DNA from 2 places in the Desulfobaculum xiamenense genome. Region 2 is predicted to be linked to the other one. Evidence: predicted binding sites of a transcription regulator. Region 2 holds the regulator's gene; the other holds the start of a gene.
What was found. The regulator sigma-54, encoded in region 2, starts transcription at its own class of promoters, with help from an activator protein. The targets are predictions, from matches to a motif close to CTGGCACGGNNNNTGCTT.

Region 1: GGQ74_RS14615 (YeiH family protein) is a predicted target of sigma-54. The motif match lies at 1,693-1,710, and genes of this name have one in related genera.

The regions. Positions count from the first base shown of each region.
Region 1 is NZ_JAATJA010000004.1:127,295-132,882, forward strand. It holds gene GGQ74_RS14615 (YeiH family protein) at 2-1,642, opposite strand; gene GGQ74_RS14620 (c-type heme family protein) at 1,895-4,348, shown strand; gene GGQ74_RS14625 (sigma-54-dependent transcriptional regulator) at 4,323-5,588, shown strand, end outside.
Region 2 is NZ_JAATJA010000001.1:385,823-391,410, reverse strand. It holds gene rapZ (RNase adapter RapZ) at 1-456, opposite strand, end outside; gene GGQ74_RS01785 (PTS sugar transporter subunit IIA) at 460-909, opposite strand; gene hpf (ribosome hibernation-promoting factor, HPF/YfiA family) at 906-1,445, opposite strand; gene rpoN (RNA polymerase factor sigma-54) at 1,544-2,998, opposite strand; gene lptB (LPS export ABC transporter ATP-binding protein) at 3,227-3,949, opposite strand; gene GGQ74_RS01765 (LptA/OstA family protein) at 3,951-4,451, opposite strand; gene lptC (LPS export ABC transporter periplasmic protein LptC) at 4,448-5,020, opposite strand; gene GGQ74_RS01755 (KdsC family phosphatase) at 5,017-5,553, opposite strand; gene kdsA (3-deoxy-8-phosphooctulonate synthase) at 5,543-5,588, opposite strand, start outside.

The sequences.
Region 1 (5,588 bases), on a different contig from region 2:
CCTACTTGAGCACGACTTCCTTGACGAACAGGATGACCACCAGGAATGACAGCGTGGCCTTGGTCACGCCGGAGATGAGGCCGATGGCCAGCGGCCAACTGCCCGCCTGCGCGATGGCCTTGCGCGTGATCTGCATGCCGAGGCCGATGAGCCCGTAGGCGAAGAACCACATCATGGCGTCTGTCAGCGCGACGATGGTCTTGGACTTCTTGTGGACCTGCTTCACGGCGTGATTCACGGCGGACTTGAGTTCCGCGGAAATGGCGATTTCCTTGCCCTTGGCGCGGGCGAGGATGGACTCCAGCGCATCCATGCGCTTTCTGGCCGTGGTGTCGTACACGGCGCTGTTGTCCTTGTCTGCGAAGTTTCCGGCCAACTGCCGCTGGTGGGCGAGGTCCGAAAGGGCCTCGGCCTCCTCCATGTGTAGACCGGGCACGCCCTGCGCCACGGCACCCTTCACCACCTCCAGCTCCTCAGGAGTCACCTCGGTGCGCTGGCTGTAGCTGAAGTCGAGATACTTGCCCTTGTAGTGGCTGGGCGGGCTGAACAGGCCGACGGACGACATGAGGAACAGCAGCAGGAAGCCGAGGATGAACAGTGGGAACTTGTCGATGACCACTTCCTTGAAGCTGAGCTTCTGTCCGACCTCGCGGCCATACCACATGGCCAGCACCAGCACGATGACCGGCAGGAAGAGCACGCGGGTGATGTTGAAGATCTCGCCGACCTTGAGGGTCTTGATGTCCACGGCGTTGTAGGCCAAGCAGGCCGCCGCCACCTGTGCGGAATTGAGGATGCCCGTGCCCGCCCACGCGCCGAACTGGGTGGGCGTCATGCCCACGATCTTGCCAATGGTGGGGAAGGCAAACATGCACAGCACGCCGAAGCCGAGGATGGTGCCGATGGTGTAGGCCATCTCCGAGCACCGCGCGCGCACCACCGGCGCGCAGGCCACGGTGGCCGACACGCCGCACACGCCCATGCCCGCCGAAAGCACGCCGCTCATGGACTTGGGCTGGTTGAAGATGCGCCCCAGCCACAGCACCATAAACACCGTGCCCAGCACGAAGAAGCCGATCATCCACACGGAGGTCATGCCCAGCTTGGCCAGTTCCGCGAAGGAGTAGCGCGCGCCGAGCAGGATGACGCCCATCTTGAGCACGAAGCGCGCCGTCTTTACGCCCGAGGCCGCGAAGTGCGGGATGCCCCACGTGTTGGTGATGATGATGCCCACGAGGATGCCGAGCACCACGTAGTTGAGGTTCAGGACCTTGTACATGGAGAAGCCGAATGCCCCCTCAAGCCCCTTGGACGCGATAACCACCAGCGGTTCGGCGAACCAGCGGATGGTCATGGCCAGCAGGACGATGAACAGGATGCCGGGGATGGTGTTGATGACGAAGGTGTCGAAGTTGGTGATCGCCTTGTCCCGGCGCGCGTTGAGCAGCACTCCCGTCACCACGCCGAGAATGCCGCCCACGTAGCCGAGGATGACCATCGTATCCATTTCCTTGTGAACGTGCAGGTATTTCAGCGCATCGGTCACCGCGCCGGACTGCACGAGCGCGGCATAGGCCAGCATGATCACGCTGACAATCCATACCGGCGCACATCCTGGACGATCCAGCTCTCCATGTGCCATGTTCGCCTCCAGTTTTGCATTGGAACGTGTTGATACGACACCGACATTGCAGGCAATCTTTGTGCCATTGTTGCGGTTGACCATTCTTGCCCACGCAACGGTCGTTTTGAACAATTGTCGTCGTCACGAAATGCAAACTTCGGAAAGCACCTGTAAACTCAAGGACGCACCGCCCCTTGCGCCGACGGCCTATCCCGACTAGTGTGCCATGCACAGGACCATGCCCGACGCACCGCGCGGGTACATCACACCATGCGAGTCACGAAACCGACCAAACTCCAGACGCGCTTCCTCATAGGCCTCGCGGGCATCGCCCTCGGCGGCGGCCTGCTCTTTGCCTGCGGCCTGTATTTCCATCTGCGTTCGCTCCTTGAGACGGAGGTCGCCAGCAAGGCGGAACTGATGCTCAATCAGGTGGAGGCGGTGCGCACCTATGTCCGCTCCACCCTGCGGCCCACCATGTACCGCGTGCTGCCCAAGGATCAGTTCATCATCGAGGCCATGAGCACGTCCTACATCTCGCGCAAGGTGATGGACGGTATGGCCTCAGGAGACGTGACGCCCCACAACTACCGCCGCGTGGCCATAAACGCCCGCAATCCGCACTACGAGGCCAACAAGCGCGAGATCGAACTCATCCGCTACTTCCGCGAACATCCGAGCGCCACGACCTTCTCGCGTTTCGACACCATCGCCGGGCAGCAGTTCTACATCACCGCGCGCCCGGTCACCTTCGTGACCTCGTGCATGAACTGCCACGGCTCGCCGGACAAGGCCCCCCGCGAACTCATCGAACGCTACGGCAGCCAGCGCGGCTTCGGCCACGAGGCGGATGTGGTGGCTGGCGTGACGTCCGTCACCCTGCCCGTGGGTAGCGCCCTCTCACGCATCCGCGGGGCCACGCTCGGCTATATCTCGCTGGCCGTGGCTGGTGCGCTGCTCTTTTTCGGCATCGTCAATGTGCTTTTCAATCGCGTGGTGGTCCACAACCTGCGCCGCCTCACCGACGTGCTCGGGCATCACTTCACCGAGCAGGCCGATACCGATGTGTTGGACCGGCTCGGCAAGGGCGACGAGATTGAGGACGTCATGCACGGCGTGGAGGAACTGGCCGCGCACCTCAGCACCGCCCGGCGCGAGCTGGAGCACTACGCCGTGAACCTGCGGCGCATGGTGGACGACCGCACGGCGGACCTCTCCCTCGAAGCCATGGAGCGCCGCACGGACGTCATGCTCTTCGTGAGTCTGCTCGACACGCTTAATGTCAGCCACACCCGCCGCGAACTCATCGAGGCCTCGCTGCCGCGCATCGGCCAGCGGTTCAAGGCGCGCAGGGCCGCCTTCATTTGCACGCTGGCATCCCAGAATTTCTACTCGTGGCCCGTGCCCGACGTCCGCCCGCCACTGCCGGACGACTGGCAGCGCATCGTCGCCTCGGGCGAGGCACTCGTCTTCCACGACCGCGCCTACGTGCCCGTGCGTTCCTCGGACCACACCGTGGAGGGCTACCTGTACCTCGAAACCGGCGACAACGCGGAGATCGAACCCGGTCAGGTGCGCGACGTGCTTGTGGCTCTCGGCCAGCAGCTCGGCATCGCCATGGAGAATCTCAACGCGCTGGACACGCTGCTCACCCAGAACGACCTGCTCGGCTCCATCTTCGAGGGCATCGCGGACCCACTGCTGCTCATGGATGGCGGGTGCCGCGTGGTGCTTGCCAATCAGGCCGCGCGGGTGCTCGGCGCGTCGCAGGCCGACGAGGGCATCGACGCCGCGCCGCGTCTTCTGGGCCTCGACCCCAACAACGGATCGGGCTGCCCCTTGCAGAGCGTTCTCGGCCGGGGCACGCCTCTGTCCTACGAGGAGGAAATCCCCGGTGGGCGGACCTTCCAGGTTTCGGTCTATCCCGTGCGCGGGGGGCAGAACCGCGACGGGCGCGCCGTCGTCTACGCGCGCGAGGTTACGGCCGAAAAGCTCATGCTCACGCGCATGCAGCACAACGAGAAGCTCGTCACCGTGGGCAAGCTGGCCGCCGGACTCGCCCACGAGATCAACAATCCGCTCGGCATCATCGCCTGCTACGCGGAACTGTTGCGCTCCGCCGCGGGGGGGGACCAGCAGCGCGCCGACCTCGATGTCATCCTGCGCCATACGCGGCAGGCCCAGCGCGTGCTCCAGGAACTTTTGAACTTCGCCCGCCCGCGCAAGGCGTCCGACGGTCCCTGCGATCCCGGCGATGTGCTACGCATGGTGTGCGACGTGTTCGCCGTGCAGGCCGAGGCACGTCACGTCAACCTGACCACCGAGTTGCCCGTGGCCCTGCCGCTTATCAAGGCGGACCCCGCGTCTCTCGAACAGATTCTCTCGAACCTCTTGCTCAACGCCCTCGACGCCGTGGCCCGCGATACCGGGCAGGTCCACCTGCGCGCCGTGCACGATGCCACCCGCTGCGAAGTGCTCATCATCGTTGCCGACAACGGTCCCGGCATCCCGCGCGAGAACCTCGGCCGCATTTTCGACCCCTTCTTCACCACCAAGGACGTGGGCCGGGGAACGGGCCTCGGACTGGCCGTGGTCTACGGCCTCGTACGCGAGATGGGTGCCACCATCGACGTCGAAAATCGCGATGGCGCACAGTTCACGCTCACTTTCCCCGTTCCGGAGGATACGGATGCAACAGATGCAGATACACAACGCCCAGCCTGAGGCGATACTCATCGTCGACGATCAGGAAGATTTCGCGCGCGGCCTCGCCCGCCTGCTCAAGCGCGAGTTCCCCGACGTCGCCACCCGCACCGCCACCAGCGGGGACGAAGCGCTGGACATCCTCTCCCGCGAACGTGTGTCGCTCATGTTCTCGGACCTGCGCATGCCCGGCATCGGCGGCATTGAACTCCTGCGGCAGGCCCTTGCCGCGGAGCCGAATCTCTCCGTGGTCATGCTCACGGGGTACGGCTCCATCGAATCCGCCGTGGAGGCCCTCAAGGCCGGAGCCTACGATTTCCTGACCAAGCCCGTGGAGCCGGACGCACTCTTCCGCGCCACGGCAAAGGGGCTCGAACGCGCCCGTCTGCTCGGAGAGAACTCGCGCTTGCGCGAGCTCATGGCCAAAAGCGAACTCGGGACGGCCCTCATCGGCGAATCCGCGCCCATGAAGCGGCTCAAGGAGACCATCGCCGCTGTCGCCGCCAGCGACTACACCGTGCTCATCACCGGCGAATCCGGCACCGGCAAGGAAATGGTCGCCCGCGCCGTGCAGTCCGTGTCCGCCCGTGCCGCAAAGTCCTTTCTTCAGGTCAATTGTCCCGCCATTCCGGAGCAGCTTCTCGAAAGTGAACTCTTCGGGCACGTCAAGGGCGCGTTCACCGGTGCCGACCGCTCCCGCAAAGGGCTCTTCGTCGCAGCCGACGGCGGAACCCTGCTCCTCGACGAAATCGGCGACATTCCCATGAACATCCAGACCAAGCTCCTGCGCGTGCTTCAGGAGCGCGAAGTCCGTCCCGTTGGCTCCAGCGCCTCCGTGCGTGTGGACGTGCGCATTCTCGCCTCCACCAATCAGGACCTCGAACGCAAGATGCGCGAAGGGCTCTTCCGCGAAGACCTCTTCTATCGTCTCAACGTCCTCAACGTGCATGTCCCCGCCCTCAACCGCCGCACCGAGGACATTCCGCTCCTCGCCCACCATTTCCTCTCGCAGGCTTGCCGCGAAATGCGCCTCATGCCCAAGGAGATCGCTCCGGAAGTTCTTGCGTGGCTCACCAGCCGTCCGTGGCCGGGAAACGTCCGCGAAATGCAGAACTTCATGCGTCGACTCGCCGTGTTTTCGCAGGGTGACGTCATCGATCTCGCCCTCGTTCGTCTTGCCGAGGCCCGGCCCGACGCCGAACCCGCCGACGACAGCCTCCCCCCGTACAAGGACGCCAAGTCCCGCGTCATGGACGAATTC
Region 2 (5,588 bases):
GGAGGTGTCGACCACGATCTCCGCAACATCACGCACGGGAAACAGAAGCGCCCGCTCTTCCACAAGCGCCCGATCAAGGCCGATGCCCTGCTCCAGCGGATGGGGACGGCGCGTCGCCGCGTAACGCCTGCGCAGAACCTCTTCCGAGGCTTCCACGAAGACCACTCGCGGTTCGACGCCGCTATTGCGCATGGTGGCAAGCGCCCCGGTCCATTTCTCGCGAAAGTCGGAGTGGCGGACATCGAGGCCCAGCGTGAGACCACGGTGATAGACCTCGCGCTGGCGCTGGAAAAGGTCCACGAGTTCGGGGATGAGATTCGGCGGCAATCCATCCACCGTAACGAATCCGAGGTCCTCGAAAACCTTAAGAGCCGTCGATTTCCCCGCACCGGACAGGCCGGAGAGGATGATCACCGGGAAGCTGTTTTCCGCTCCGGATGCATCACGGCCCAACATGGCTCACGCTCCCTCAAGTAGCTTGGCCAATCCCTCGCGCCCCTCGGCACAAAGGAAGGCCTTGCGAAATGCGTCATCCTTGAGCATACGCGAAATGTGGGCGAGGATGCGCAGATGCATTCCGGCCACCTTCTCTGGCGCGAGCACGAGGAAGAAGATGTGGCAGGGGCGGAAATCCAGCGCATCGAATTCCACACCCTCGGCGGAGCGCCCGACCACGAGGACGATGTCCTCCAGCGCGTCGAGCTTGCCGTGGGGGATGGCGATGCCCTCGCCGATGCCGGTGGTGCCGAGCGCCTCGCGCTCCAAGAGCACCTTGTGCGCGGCCTCCACATCGATTTCCGGCCGCCTTTCAGCCACGGCTGCCACAAGTTCGGCCAGGACCCGAGATTTGGTCCTGGCCGAAAGTTCAGGCAAAATCAGTTCGTTATCCAGGAAATCACCCAGCTTCATTCGTACATCCCGGGATCAATGAGACCATAGTCTCCCGTCTTGCGGCGGTAGATCACGTTGACCCGCTCGGTTTCGGCGTTGAGGAAAACGAGAAATTCGTAATTGAGGGTATCGAGCTGCATGGCAGCCTCGTCCACCAGCATGGGCTTGGGCTTGTAGGTCTGCGCCTCGACAATGGTCGCCTCGCGTCCGGCTTCGCCTTCTTCGAAGCTGATGACTTCGTCGCGGACGGTGCCACGGGAACGACGACGGTCCTTGCCCTTTTCGCGGAGCTTGCGGACCTGCGACGTCATCTTGTCGTACACGAGGTCGATGGAGGAGTACATGTCCTCGGACTCCTCCACGGCGGACATGTTCATGTTGTCACCGGAAAGCGTGACCTCGGCGATATGGCGGAACTTCTCCACCCCGAGATTTATCTTCAGCTCCGTATTGCCGGTGTTGGCATACTTGATCAGCTTTTCGAAGCGCTTTTGCGCGTACTTCCTCAGATGATCCGACGGTTCGAAATTCTTGAACGTCAAGCTGATGTTCATCGACGATCCTCCTTGTGATGCTGTTGGATCGATATCACTCCGTAATTTGGAGTGTACGTGCATTCAGCCCGAAAATAAAGAGTTCCGTCACGCCACCTCTAGAAAATCTCCTTGCGTTTCGAAGAGGAGAGTATGCCGAGCGCGCCGCGATACTTGGCAACGGTTCTTCTGGCAATGTTGACCTGAAGCCGTTCCTTCAGAATTTCCGCGATGCGCTCGTCCGACAGTGGATGGTGGGGGTCCTCCTCACCTATCAGGCTCTTGATCTGCGCCTTGACGCTCTCGGAGCCGACCTGACTTCCGTCGTCCAGCCCAAGGGCGCTGTTGAAGAAGAACTTCAGTTCGAACAGGCCGTGCGGCGTCGCCACATACTTGCTGGTGGTGATGCGGCTGATGGTGGATTCGTGCATCTCGATGTCGTCGGCCACATCCTTGAGAATGAGCGGCCGAAGACTGGTCACGCCGTTCTCGAAGAAGCCGCGCTGGAAGCGCACGATGCTCTCCATGACCTTATAGAGCGTGCGCTGACGCTGATAGAGGCTCTTCATCAGCCACTGTGCGGAGCGCAACCGCTCGTGGACGTAGTCCTTTTCCGGTGCGCCGCGGCCGCTCTTGAGGGAATCGAGATAGAAATCGTTGAGCGTGAGGCGAGGAAGACCGTCCTCGTTGAGCACGATGATGAAATCGTCCTCGTACTTGTAGACGTAGACGTCCGGGCTCACGTACTGCGGCTCGCTGCTGCCGTAGGCGGCACCGGGCATTGGATCGAGGGATTGGATGAGATCGAGATACTCGCGAAGTTCCTCCATCGAGATGCGGAACTTGCGGGCAAGCGGCTTATAGCGCTTGGTTTCGAGATCTTCGAGGTGCTCGCTGACGAGTTCGATGAGGATGGGGTCCTCGTAGCCGTAGGACTCGATCTGGACGAGCAGACACTCGCGCGGGTCACGCGCGGCAACGCCGACTGGATCGAAATTCTGAATGCGACGCAGCACCACCTCGACCTCTTCGGAAGTACACCCGGCGTCGGCGGCAATTTCCTCGGCGGTAGCCTGCAAATAGCCCTGCGAGCCGATGTTGCCGATGATGACCTCGCCGATGTCCATCTGGCGGGGCGTCATGTCCGACAGCCGGAGCTGCCACTCAAGGTGGCCCTCCAGCGAGGGCTTGGACGACAGCCGGGCCTCGAAGGACATCCCCTCCTCGGGGATTTCGGCCTCGCGGGCGGCGGAATTGCGGGATGTGCTCGAAAACTCGCCGAGGTAATTTTCCCAGTCCGCGCCCTGAACGGCGTCGTTCTCGCGAACGCCCTCGTCCATGACCTCGGCCGTCTGCGCAGCCTCTACGGCGCGGGCATTTTCCTCGGCCTCGGCCTTCTCCTGAGCCTGTTCGGGAACGGCCTCCTCGAGAAGCGGGTTTTCGAGGAGTTCCTGCTGGACCATATCAACCAGTTCAAACCGGGAAAGCTGCAGCAGTTTGATGGCCTGCTGCAACTGCGGGGTCATGACCAGTTGCTGGGAAAGCTTGAGCTGTTGTCTGAGTTCGAGTGCCATCGGGGCTGTTCGTCTTCTTGCGAAATGTTGGCGGTTGGGATTCCGGCGAACGGGGCACGGTCAAACATGTGTCTGAACCAACGAAAATGCCCGTCGCTCAAGGTGAAATCCATGCGGCATGAGAATGTTTTCTCAACCGCATTTGCAACATGCCACATCCGGAACAAGCTTGCAACCGAGGATGGCAAGGATTTTGAATATCGAAATTGATATAGTGATTTCGGGATGTTAGAGACTGAAGCTCTCTCCCAGATACACCCGGCGGGCCTTCGGATCGGCACAAATTTCATCCGGAGTGCCACTCAGGATGATTCGTCCCTCGTAGACGAGATAGGCTCTGTCGCAGATTCTCAACGTCTCTCGAACGTTGTGATCGGAAATGAGTACTCCGATACCTTTTTCACGAAGTCCGCTCACGATGCCCTGAATATCATCCACGGCGATGGGGTCGATGCCCGCGAAGGGCTCGTCGAGCAGCATGAACTTGGGATTGAGGATGAGGGCACGGGCGATCTCCAGCCGACGGCGCTCGCCGCCCGAAAGATGCATGGCCTTCTGGTCCGAAAGTCGGGTGATGCCCAGTTCGTCCAGAAGCTGATCCGCCCTCGCCTGCTGGGTTGCGCGGTCGAGACCGCTCTGCTCCAGCACGATCTCCAGATTCTGCCGCACGGTGAGCTTCTTGAACACCGAGCTTTCCTGCGGGAGGTAGCTCATGCCCAGCCGCGCCCGCTCGTGCAGGGGCAGCATGGTGATCTCCTCGTCGTCCAGCCGGACTGAGCCGCCTGTCGGCTTCACGATGCCCGCCAGCATGTAGAACGTGGTGGTCTTGCCCGCGCCGTTGGGGCCGAGCAGGCCGACCACTTCGCCCTGCGCGACGTTGACGCCGATGTCGTGCACGACCTTTCGCTGGCCGTACACCTTGCACAGATCGGAAGCGGAAATGACGGACATGCTACTTTCCCGCCTCGGCACCGGGGGTGAAGAATATGGCTTCCACGGGCTTGTCGCCGCCCTCGACCTCGCTGCGGTTGTCCTTGAGCCACAGGCGGATGACCTTACCGGAGATGCTGTTGTCGCCATCGGCGAGGCGCGGGTCTCCGCTGAGGGTCAAAAGGCCCTTGGCGGCATCGTACACGGCCTTGGCGCACTGGCCCTTCTTGCCCTCGCGCTCAAGGCGCACATTGCCGGTGGCCTCGATACGGGAGATGGTGCCCGGCTGCCCCTGCTTCGCGGAGGCGTCGAGGCGCACGGTCATAACGTCCGCCCATATCTTCATGTCGGGGCGCACCACCAACACGTCGCCACGGAAGACGACGGTCCGGCCGTCCTGATCGTAGACGGTCTTCTGAGAGGTGATCTTCGTCGGAACGGACGTGGACTGCGCGACCGCAAGAGGTGCGGTCATAAGCGTGGCGGCGATGGCGAACGCGGCGATACGGGGGAAGGTCTTCACGGCTTGTCCTCCATGGTCGGCTCCGCATGGCCCGTCAGTTCGGCCCGGACGCCGCCGGTGGCTGTAATCACATTGGTATCGAGATCGAAAACGACTTCCGGCGCGTCGAGAGCAAGCCCTCCGCGCACGATGCGGACGTCCTCGCGCAGGTGGATGGATCGCTTCTGCTCGCTGTATTCGAGGCGTCCGGCGTGCACTGTGGTGTCACCGGAGACGATGACCACGTCGGGCCAGAGCTGGGCGTTGCCGCTGCTCTGATCCACGGTTCCGCTCGCGGACGTGACCGTCACGGAATCATGGTCGGCGCGCTCCCACTCGATGCGCGGGGAACGGACGCTGACCACGCCGTCCTCCTGCTGATATTCGGCACCCTCGGCCTTGAGCGTCCAGCGCGAACCGTCGCCGGAACTGCGCGTCAACTCCACCCCCTGCATGGACATGTCCACCGGGGGTGCGGTGATGACGTCGTCGCCGTCCGGCCCGCCGCTGCCGATCCACACGAGATACGCCGCGCCCAAAATGGCAATCAACGAAACCGTGATGACAAGGACGAGACGCGAACGGTTCATCGGATTTTCCATTCCTCCCAGAGGATGCCCAGCTTGTCCTGCGCTTCGAGGATGAAGCGGATGCACTCGCGTACGGCACCATGTCCGCCGGGAACGGTGGACACCCACGCGGCCATGTCGCGAATCTCGGGCTGGGCGTTACACACGGCCATGGGCAGACCAACGCTGCGCAAAGGCCCGGCGTCAACCCAGTCGTCGCCAAGATAGGCGACCTGCGACATCTGCACGCCATGGGCGTCGCAAATCTGTTGCAGCAGGGGAATCTTGGCCGTGTGTCCAGCGTGGTAGTCCTTGATGCCGAGTTCGCGCACGCGCTTCTCCACAGCCTTGGACTTCAGTCCGGTGATGACGGCCACGACGAGACCGGCGGCCTGGGCGAGCTTGATGCCCAGCCCATCCTGCACGTTGAAGCGCTTGGAGACATCTCCCGCCGCGTCGTAGTACAGCCCGCCATCGGTGAGCACACCGTCCACGTCGAGCACGAGCACCCGCACCTGACGAGCTGCGGCAATGGCGGCTTCGCTAGCACTCATGGCCGACATTCCACAGGGCGACGAGATCGCGCAGC